One region of the Methylobacterium sp. AC315 genome, then DNA from elsewhere that is predicted to be linked to it. Evidence: predicted binding sites of a transcription regulator. Region 1 holds the regulator's gene; each other region holds the start of a gene.
What was found. Region 1 encodes PhoB, which activates phosphate uptake and scavenging genes when phosphate is short. Its sites were predicted from a motif close to TGTCATNNANCTGTCAT; they were not measured.
Positions count from the first base shown of each region.

Region 1 (3,275 bases):
TCGCACCGCATTGCCCGCCCCTGCGCTCTGGCCGCTGCAACTCTCGAGTCAGGGCGACACGCTGCAACTCGACTTCGCCGCGGCCGGCCTAAAGCCCGAGTCTATCAAGGCCGCATCGTTCTTCCCCTATTCCGAGACCGCCATCGACAACGCCGCCGTCCAGGTGATGCGCGTCGACGCATCCGGCCTGCACCTCACCCTCGCGCGGAGCACCCCGACGGACCCGGCACCGGCCGCCCTGCCGGGCGTGCTCACCGTGGAGGAGACGACCGGCGCCGAAACGCATCGCCTGGCCTTCGCGTACGGGGACGAGCCGGTTGCACCGGTCCCAGTGGCTGCACCCGAGGCCTCCGCCGCAGCCCAACCGGTCGCCCCGGCCTTCGACGCGCTGACCCTGGCGACCGCGGCGGGCCTGGCCTTCCTGGGCGGGCTGATCCTCAACCTGATGCCCTGCGTCTTTCCCGTCCTGTCGATCAAAGTGCTCGGCCTCGTCCGGCATGCCGGCGAGAGCGCGGCGCGCGTGCGCCTGCACGGCCTCGCCTACACGGCTGGGGTGATGGCGAGCTTCCTAGGCCTTGCAGGCTTGCTGCTCGCCCTCAAGGGCGGCGGGGCCGCGATCGGCTGGGGCTTCCAGCTGCAATCGCCGGCCGTGGTGGCCGGGCTCGCCTATCTGCTGCTCGCCATGGGCCTGAGCCTGTCGGGGGTTGTCCATGTCGGCGGTCGGCTCACCGCCATCGGCGACGGGCTCGCCCGGCGCTCGGGTCTCAGCGGCTCTTTCTTCACGGGCGTTCTCGCGACCCTGGTGGCGACCCCCTGCACGGCACCGTTCATGGGCTCGGCCGTGGGCTTCGCGCTGACCCAGAGCGCCGGCGTCGCGCTCGCGGTGTTCGCAAGCCTGGGCTTGGGCCTCGCCCTGCCCTTCCTGGCGCTGACCCTGTGGCCGCCGGCGCTGCGGGCGCTGCCGCGGCCGGGCGCCTGGATGGAAACCCTGAAGCAGGTTCTGGCTTTCCCGGTCTACGCAACGGTGGCGTGGCTGATCTGGGTCCTGGCCCAGCAGGTCGGCCCGCAGGGGCTTCTGGTGGGGCTGATCGGCCTCGTGCTGGTGGGCTTCGCGGCCTGGGCCTGGGAGCACGGGCGCGTCGCCGCTTCGCGGGTCGGACCCGTCGTCCAGGGCGTCGCGCTGCTGACGGTCGTCGCCGTCGGGGCACTGACCCTGACCCTCGATCGCGACCGGGCCGTGCCCGTCGCCCAGGCCGCCGCAGAGGGCGTCGAGCCCTTCACGCAGGCGCGTCTCGACGCCTTGGTGAACGCGCGGCGGCCGGTCTTCGTGAACATGACCGCCGCCTGGTGCATCACATGCGCGGTCAACGAGACGACCTCGTTGTCCACGAAGGCCGTGCGGGCCGCCATGAAGGATCGGGGTGTGACCTACCTGAAGGGCGACTGGACCAACCAGAACCCCGAGATCACCCGCTTGCTGGAGGCGCATGGGCGCAGCGGCGTCCCGCTGTACCTGCTCTACACGGGCACTGGGGAGGCACAGGTGCTGCCGCAGATCCTCACCGAGGGAACGGTGCTGGCGGCCTTGAAGGCGGTACCGGCCGCCTCCGGTAAGAGCGCAGCGCTGGCACGCTGACCGAGGAGGCAGGCGCGCCGTTCCGCCCCGACGGGCTGGAGGTCTTCAGGCTTCGAGGGAAAACGTCTCGTCGAAGGCGTATCCCGAGCCCCGCACGGTGCGGATCGGGTCGGCCTGCCGGGGGGCGTTGAGCGCCTTACGCAGCCGCCCGACATGCACGTCCACGGTGCGCTCGTCGATGTAGACGTCGTGGCCCCAGACCCCGTCGAGGAGCTGTTCACGGGAAAAAACCCGGCCCGGCGCCAGCATCAGGAATTCGAGCAGCCTGAATTCGGTTGGCCCGAGATGGAGTTCCTCGCCGGCGCGCCGGACCCGGTGGCCGGAGCGGTCGAGCTCGATGTCGCCCGCCGCCAGACGGTCGGCGACGTGGGCCGGCTTGGCCCGACGCAGCAGCGCCCGAACGCGGGCCAGCAGTTCCGGCACCGAGAACGGCTTGACGATGTAGTCGTCGGCGCCGGTCCCGAGCCCGCGGACCCGGTCGCCTTCCTCGCCGCGGGCGGTGAGCATGATCACCGGCAGACGCTCGGTCTCGCGTCGGGCCCGGATGCGGCGGCACAACTCGATGCCCGAGAGGCCGGGCAGCATCCAGTCGAGCAGGACCAGATCGGGCGTGCGCTCGGCCAGGAGCAGTTCGGCGTCGTCACCGCGACTGGCCGAATCCACCAGGAATCCTTCGGCCTCCAGGTTGTAGCGCAGCAGGGTAGTCAGCGCCTCCTCGTCCTCGACGATCAGGACTTGCATGCTCACGTTCGATAACCTGTTCCGAATTCGGCACGCATCGAATCAACCGCGCCGGAGGGCCCGGACGCGCCGATGGTGCGGCAGGGGCCGCGATTCCTCAACCCACGCGCACTCCCACCGGGGCTTTGTCCCGCAGGTGGGAGTGCGCGCTGCGGAGGAACCGCGAACCGCATGTCACGGGGCCGTGGCGGCAGGCCCGACCGTCGCGTAGTTCGACGCGTCGTTCTTCGGCCGCTCGCCCGCCAGCGTCTCACCGGTGGCGAGGTAATGGATCGTCTCGGCGATATTGGTAGTGTGGTCGCCGATGCGTTCGACGTTCTTCGCGCAGAAGAGCAGATGCGTGCAGAACGAGATGTTGCGCGGATCCTCCATCATGTAGGTGAGGAGCTCGCGGAACAGCGAATTGTACAGGGCATCGATCTCGCCATCCCGCTCCCAGACATCGTAGGCCGCCTTGATGTCGCGGCTGGCATAGGCGTCGAGGATATCCTTGAGCTGAGCTTCCGCGAGGTCGCTCATGTGGCGCACGCCGAGCACGATCTTCTGCGCAGGCGCCTGATCGGAGATCGCGACGACCCGCTTGGCGACGTTCTTGGCGAGGTCGCCGATCCGCTCCAGATCGCCGGACACGCGGATTGCCGAGATGGTCTCGCGCAGGTCGATCGCCAGCGGCTGACGCCGGGCGATGAGCAGCACTGCCCGCTCTTCGATGTCACGCTGGAGCGCATCGAGGCGCTTGTCGGCGAGGATCACCGCCTGGGCGAGCGTATCGTCCCGGCGGACGAGGGCATCGGTCGCCTCGGCGGCCATCTTCTCGGCGACGCCGCCCATCTCGGAAATTGAGCGACGCAGGTCATCCAGGTCGGTGTCGTAGGAACTGACGATATGGCCGGGCATG
Region 1 covers NZ_CEEDEA010000001.1:90,431-93,705, reverse strand. Annotated here, with positions in the region: gene AC0IY0_RS00425 (protein-disulfide reductase DsbD family protein) at 1-1,636, shown strand, start outside; gene phoB (phosphate regulon transcriptional regulator PhoB) at 1,682-2,377, opposite strand; gene phoU (phosphate signaling complex protein PhoU) at 2,552-3,274, opposite strand.

Region 2 (3,275 bases), on a different contig from region 1:
CCTTCACCCAGCCCGGGATGTAGCGGGTGCCGTTGTTGAGCAGCCCGGTGTAGCTCTTCAGGGTCGACTTCTCGGCCTCGGACAGATCAGCCCCGGCGTTGGGCAGCAGCCGCACCGCGTCGGCGGTGAGGTACATGGCGTTGCGCAGGTTCTCGGTCTGGGCGGCCGGGACGGTGCGGATCGCGCCGTAATTCTTCACGCTGGCGGCGATGTCGGTCGCGAGGGCGGAGAGCGCGGCGTAGACCGGCGGCCGGTTCAGGTCCTTGGACTTGAGGGCGTCCGTCACCGTCCGGCGCGCCTGCGCCGTCTCCGGCTGGGGAGCGCCGGGGGCCCGGGCGGAGAACACTTGGCTCGCCGCCGCCGAGGTCTGGATGAAGGCCGGGGTCGTGTCGTCCGACATGGTGCGGTTCAGCGCGTAGGCGGTGGGCGCCGCGCCGATTAGGATCAGCATGATCAGGCCCATGCCCTTCTGGCCGTCGTTGCCGCCGTGGAAGAACGACACCAGCGTGCAGGTCAGGATCAGGAGGCTGCGGATCCACAGCGGCGGCGGCGCCTCGCCCTTGGGGGCCTCGTAGAGGTCCTTGCGGCGCACCGCGAATTTCAGGGCCAGCAGCAGCAGCGCCGCGAGGGCGAAGCCGCACAGGGGCGAGAACAGCAGCGCCTTGAACACATTGAACGCCTGGTTCCAGTCGACGCCGGCGGTGCCGTCGCCGCCGCCCATCAGCTGGTTGGCGAGGCCGACGCCCAGCACCGAGCCGATCAGCGCATGCGACGAGGAGTTCGGCAGGCCGAAGGCCCAGGTCCCGAGGTTCCAGATGATGGCGGCGAGCAGCAGCGCGAAGATCATCGCGTAGCCGGCTCCCGAGCCGACATGCAGGATCAGCTCCACCGGCAGCAGGGTGACGATGGCGTAAGCCACCGCGCCCGAGGACAGCATCACCCCCAGGAAGTTGAAGAAGCCCGACCAGACCACCGCCACCAGCGGCGGCATCGAGTGGGTGTAGATGACGGTGGCCACCGCGTTGGCGGTGTCGTGGAACCCGTTCACGAACTCGAAGGCGAGGGCGATCAGCAGCGCGAGCCCGAGCAGCGCGAAGGCCCCGTAGGCCAGCGGCGCCTCGCCGACGGCGTTCATGTCGGCGATGAGGCTCACCACCGCGTAGCCGAGCCCGGCCACCAGAACCGCCAGGAAGGCGACGACGCCCCCCAGATGGATCCCGTGCTCGAGGCGCGGACCGCCCGCGGGCCTGTTCCCCACCCCGTGTTGCGGAATGACGGCGGAATCGGACATGGGCCCTCGCGTTGAATCGTCTTCGGAAGCGAGGCGGGATTAAGATTGTGGGATGACGTTTCAGTGACATTTTACCGAAGGTATTCAGCGAAGCATTATATTCGTGCGCCTACCGCCGACGATCCAAAAATATCAATCTGCACGAAGTCTATTCCGCCCACTTCGAGGTCTGGGCCGGGGTGTTTACTGATACGACCGCGCCCGGTTCCGGTACCGGACATCCGTCCGGCGATGGCCCGCACCGATCGACGGGGAGGCGTCCGGCCTGGAGTGCAGCGTGACGCGTTTGCGGAGCCGCGGTCGCGGCGCTGGAAGCAAAGCGCTAGATGAAGATGACCCTGGATTTGCGCCGGCTAAGATGTCTGGCTGTTGCTGACAGGATACACGCGATGATTCAGGGCTTTGTGAATGGATTATGACGCATTCGCGTTCGCGGAAGTGGCTAAATCTCCCGCCGCAGGCCGAAGGGCCGCAGGCTTGGGGGCCAGGAATGAGTGTTCGCTATGGGGTCTCGATCGCGGCCTTGATGGTCGCCGCGTGCGGGTCGGGGGTGCAGGCGCAGACCGTCAACACCACGGCCTCCGACGTCAACGTGCTCAACCTGCTGGCGCCGTACCTGGCGCTCAACGCAACGGCGGCCGGGCAGGCGACGCTGAGCCTGAACCTGGCGCAGACGATCGCCCTCAACACCGGCGCGGACCTCGCCCGGCAGCAGGTGGCGATCAGCGACAAGAACCTGCTCAGCGCGGCGAGCAACGCCCTGTCGTCCTCGGGGCTCGGCAGCTACGGCGTCGCGGCCAACATCGCCGGCGGCCTGCCCGGACAGACGCCGATCAACGGCATCGTCCCGCAGCAACGGGTCGGCGGCCTCGGTGCGCAGCTCGGCCCGATCTACCAGCGCGGGACCGCCCAGGGCGTGAACGGCGCCCTCGGCGGCGTGGTCAACCTGCTGGTCAACGCCAACACGTTCACGGGCAACAACCTCGGCGTCGCCAAGAACTACTTCGCCAACGGCGCGGCCAACAACCCGAGCGTGACACCCGCCAACTACGTGGCGGTGCCGGCCGTGGCGCCCGCGGGCTACGGGCTGCCGACGTATGACGGCCTGCCCAACACCACCAACAGCGTCTACGACCGCGCCTACGGGGTCACCAACACCCAGCCGGGCCAGGACGTCTACGGCTCGTCGCGCCCGGTCCAGGTCGCGCCCGGCCGCATCAACCCGTTCGATCCGACGGCGCTGACCGGCCTCGCGACCAACGCCTCCTTCCCAAGCGGGCACACCACCTACGCGTTCACCAGCGGCTACCTGCTGGCGATGCTGGTGCCGCAGCAATACCAGAACGTGCTGCTGCGGGCCTCCGAGTACGGCGAGAGCCGGATCGTGCTCGGCGTCCACTACCCCCTCGACGTGATCGGCAGCCGGGCGCTGGCGGCCTACGACCTGGCCCAGGCGTTCACGAACCCGGCCTACGTCAACAACGCCGCGGTGACCGGCGTGGCGATCAACCTGCCGAACCAGTTCGTGCAGGCGCAGGGGCAGCTTCAGGCCTATCTCGCCGCCCAATGCGGCAACACCGTCGCGGCCTGCGCGAGCGGCGCCGCCAACAGCGCCGGAAACCCCTATCTCCCGTCGGCCGCCACCCAGGCCGCCTACCAGCAGCGCCTGACCTACGGCCTGCCGACCCTGACCTTCGCCCAGGCCCCGCGCGAGGCGGCCCCCGCCGGCGGACCCGACGCCGCGATCCTGCTGGCGCCGCTCTACGGCGGATCGACCGCCGCCGCCCGCACGCTCGCCCCGCAGGGCGGCCTCTACGGCCAGCTCTCGACCGCCACGATCAACCAGATCGTCGTCAACACGCAGACCAACGCGCTCGCGGCCTTCTACGGCAGCCCGCTCAGCTACTGGAGCCGCATCGACCTCTATTCCGCCGCCGGCTATTTCGGAGCCGTCACCGGCACCCTGTGGATGGACACGAGCGAC
Region 2 covers NZ_CEEDEA010000002.1:452,504-455,778, reverse strand. Annotated here, with positions in the region: gene AC0IY0_RS04900 (inorganic phosphate transporter) at 1-1,291, opposite strand, end outside; gene AC0IY0_RS04895 (autotransporter family protein) at 1,782-3,275, shown strand, end outside.
Region 2: AC0IY0_RS04900 (inorganic phosphate transporter) is a predicted target of PhoB. The motif match lies at 1,344-1,360, and genes of this name have one in related genera.

Region 3 (3,275 bases), on a different contig from region 1:
TCCTCCTTCACGATCGCCAGGGCCTCGCGCAGGCCGTAGAGCAGCGGCAGGACGGGGGTGTAGGGGAAGTAGCCGGTGGCGTTGGCGGCCAGCTGGTCCTTCCAGGCGAAGTAGGCGTGGCCGAGCCGGTCGTTCCGGCCGGTGCCGCCCTCGGCGATCTTAAGCGCCTTCGGGCTGATGCAGATCAGGCCGAGGCCGGCCGGGAGCATGAAGCCCTTCTGCGAGCCCGCGATGGCGCAGTCGACGCCCCATTCGTCCATCTTGAACGGCAGCGAGCCGATCGACGAAATGCCGTCCACGAACAGCAGCGCCGGGTGGCCGGCGGCGTCGATCGCCTTGCGCACCGCGCCGATATCGCTGGTGACGCCCGTTGCGGTCTCGTTGTGGACCACCATCACGGCCTTGATGGCGTGATCCTTGTCGGCGCGCAGGGCCTCCCCGATCTTCTGCGGATCGGCGCCGGCGCCCCAGTCCTCGTCCTGGACGATCACGTCGAGGCCGAGGCGCTGGGCCATGTCGACCCAGAGGTGGCTGAACTGGCCGTAGCGGGAGGTGAGCACCTTGTCGCCGCGGCACAGGGTATTGGACAGCGCCGATTCCCAGATGCCTGTGCCCGAGGACGGGAACAGGATGACGGTTCCGGCGGTCGAGCCGAACACCATCTTGGAATCCTGCAGCAGCGGCTTCACCAGCTCGGGAAAGCTCGGCGAGCGGTGATCCTCGGACGGCACGTGCATCGCGCGCAGGACGCGATCCGGGATGTTCGTGGGGCCCGGGATGAAGAGATGGTTGCGACCGGGGCGCCGGGTTGCGGCCATGGTGTTTCCTCCAAAAACTCTGTTGCGCGCGGGCGGACCCGCGCTGGTTTGTTCAAACGTTCTCGGCGCCTTCGGCGGCCTTCTCGAGCTTCCTGCACGCGGTGCCGGCGGGCGCGGCACGGGCCGCAACTCCCCCGAACGCCATCCGTGTCATCCGTGGATCGGGGGGCTCAGCGGAGCGGCAGGCGGCGTCTTGCCGCTCGCGTCGCGGCGCGCCCCCGCGCCGGTCGCCTCCGAAATGCCGTCCCGGTCTACGGCGCCTCGTCTCAAGGCACCCTGGCCGCCCTCGCCGCCTTCCTATACGCGTCCGGCCCGGCTCACGCCGAGCCACCGGTCGTCTGGTATTATGAGGCGGCGAAGCTGGGAAGCAAAACCGGAAAAACTTCGGGATCTCGGTAAAAAAATTTTTTGTGCATCGCAACGTCAGCTATCGGAACTTGAGAACTTCCGTTGCGGCGCACCAAGACACCCCACAGCGATTCAAGCCCGCGTCATCAAACTGAGACGTGATCGCGCTCTGGATCCCGGCACCGTTCGACCGCCGGGAGGGTGACGTGGCCGAGGATGAGGAGATGCCGGTCCGGGTCCGGACGCTGTTCCTGTCCGACCTGCATCTCGGGACGCGCGGCTGCCAGGCCGGCCTCCTTCTGTCGTTCCTGAGGGATTACGACGCCGACACGGTCTACCTGGTCGGGGACATCGTGGACGGCTGGCAGCTGCGCTCCGGCTGGTACTGGCCGCAGGCGCACAACGACGTCGTCCAGAAGCTTCTGCGCAAGGTCCGCAAGGGCACCAGGATCGTCTACCTGCCGGGCAACCACGACGAGTTCCTGCGGGACTACGTGGGCACGAATTTCGGCGGCATCGAGATCGCCGAGACCGCGATCCACGAGGCGGCCGACGGGCGGCGCTACCTGGTCATCCACGGCGACCAGTTCGACATGGTGGTGCGGCACTCGCCCTGGCTCGCCCATCTGGGCGACGGCGCCTACACCCTGGCGCTGACTCTCAACACCGTGATCAACCGGATCCGGCGGCGGGCCGGCCTGTCCTATTGGTCGCTGTCGGCCTGGGCGAAGCTGCGGGTGAAGAACGCCGTAAGCTTCATTGGCCGGTTCGAGACCATCCTGGCCGAGGAGGCACGCCGCCAGGGCGCGAACGGGGTGATCTGCGGGCACATCCACCACGCCGCCGACCGGGCGATTGGCGACCTGCGCTACCTGAACACCGGCGACTGGGTCGAATCCTGCACCGGCCTGATCGAGCATTACGACGGCCGGATCGAGGTGCTGCATTATCCCAGCATCCTGCGGGCCCGCGAGACCGAAGCTGCGCCGCGGCCGGTGGACGGCCGGCGCGCGGTGGCGTGAGGACCCCACGCGTGAAGCTCCTCATCGCCAGCGACGCCTGGCATCCGCAGGTCAACGGCGTGGTCCGCTCCCTGGAGCAGATGGTCCGCCGGGCGCCCGAACACGGCTTCGAGACGGCCCTGCTCTCGGTGGCCGATTTCCGCTCCCTGCCCCTGCCGGGCTACCCGGAGATCCGCCTTGCCTTGGCCGGGCGGGACCGGGTGGCGGAGCGCTGGGCGGCCGAACGCCCGAGCCACGTCCACATCGCCACCGAGGGACCCATCGGCTTCGCGGCCCGGCGGCACTGCCTGGCCAACGGCCTGCCGTTCACCACGAGCTATCACACCCGGTTTCCGGAATACCTCGCCGCCCGCCTCCCGGTGCCGGAGGCGTGGTCCTACGCTTATCTGCGCCGCTTCCACGGGGCGGCCCGCGGGACCATGGTCAGCACCGTCTCTCTGCAGGCGGATCTGGAGGCGAGAGGCTTCTCCCAGCTGATGCGCTGGACCCGCGGGGTCGACACCGAGCGGTTCCGGCCGGCCGCCCCCGGCGAGCCGCCGCCGGCGGACCTCGCCGGCCTGCCCCGGCCACTGTTCCTGTATGTCGGCCGGCTTGCCGTGGAGAAGAACCTCGCGGCCTTCCTGAGCCTCGACCTGCCCGGCACGAAGGTCGTGGTCGGGGACGGGCCGGACCGGGCGCGCCTGCAGGCCCTGGCCCCGGAGGCGCGCTTCCTCGGCACCCGGACCGGGGCAGCGCTCGCGTCCGTCTACGCCGCCTGCGACACCTTCGTGTTCCCGAGCCTCACCGACACGTTCGGCATCGTGCTGCTGGAAGCGATGGCCAGCGGCCTGCCGATCGCGGCCTTCCCGGTGCCCGGCCCCAACGACGTGCTGAGCGGGACCCGGGTCGGCATCCTGGACCAGGACCTGCGTGCGGCGGCCCTCGCGGCGCTGCGCCTGTCCCGGGCCGAGTGCAGGCAGGAGGCGCTGCGCCGCGGCTGGGACGTCAGCGCCGACCAGTTCTTCGGCAACATCATCGAGGCGCATGGCGGCGAGCGGAGCACCCGGAACGCCGCCTGAGCCGTGACGGCGGCGGCGCCAGATGGCAG
Region 3 covers NZ_CEEDEA010000002.1:242,082-245,356, forward strand. Annotated here, with positions in the region: gene AC0IY0_RS03920 (aminotransferase class V-fold PLP-dependent enzyme) at 1-818, opposite strand, end outside; gene AC0IY0_RS03925 (UDP-2,3-diacylglucosamine diphosphatase) at 1,391-2,188, shown strand; gene AC0IY0_RS03930 (glycosyltransferase family 4 protein) at 2,200-3,246, shown strand.
Region 3: AC0IY0_RS03925 (UDP-2,3-diacylglucosamine diphosphatase) is a predicted target of PhoB. The motif match lies at 1,308-1,324, and genes of this name have one in related genera.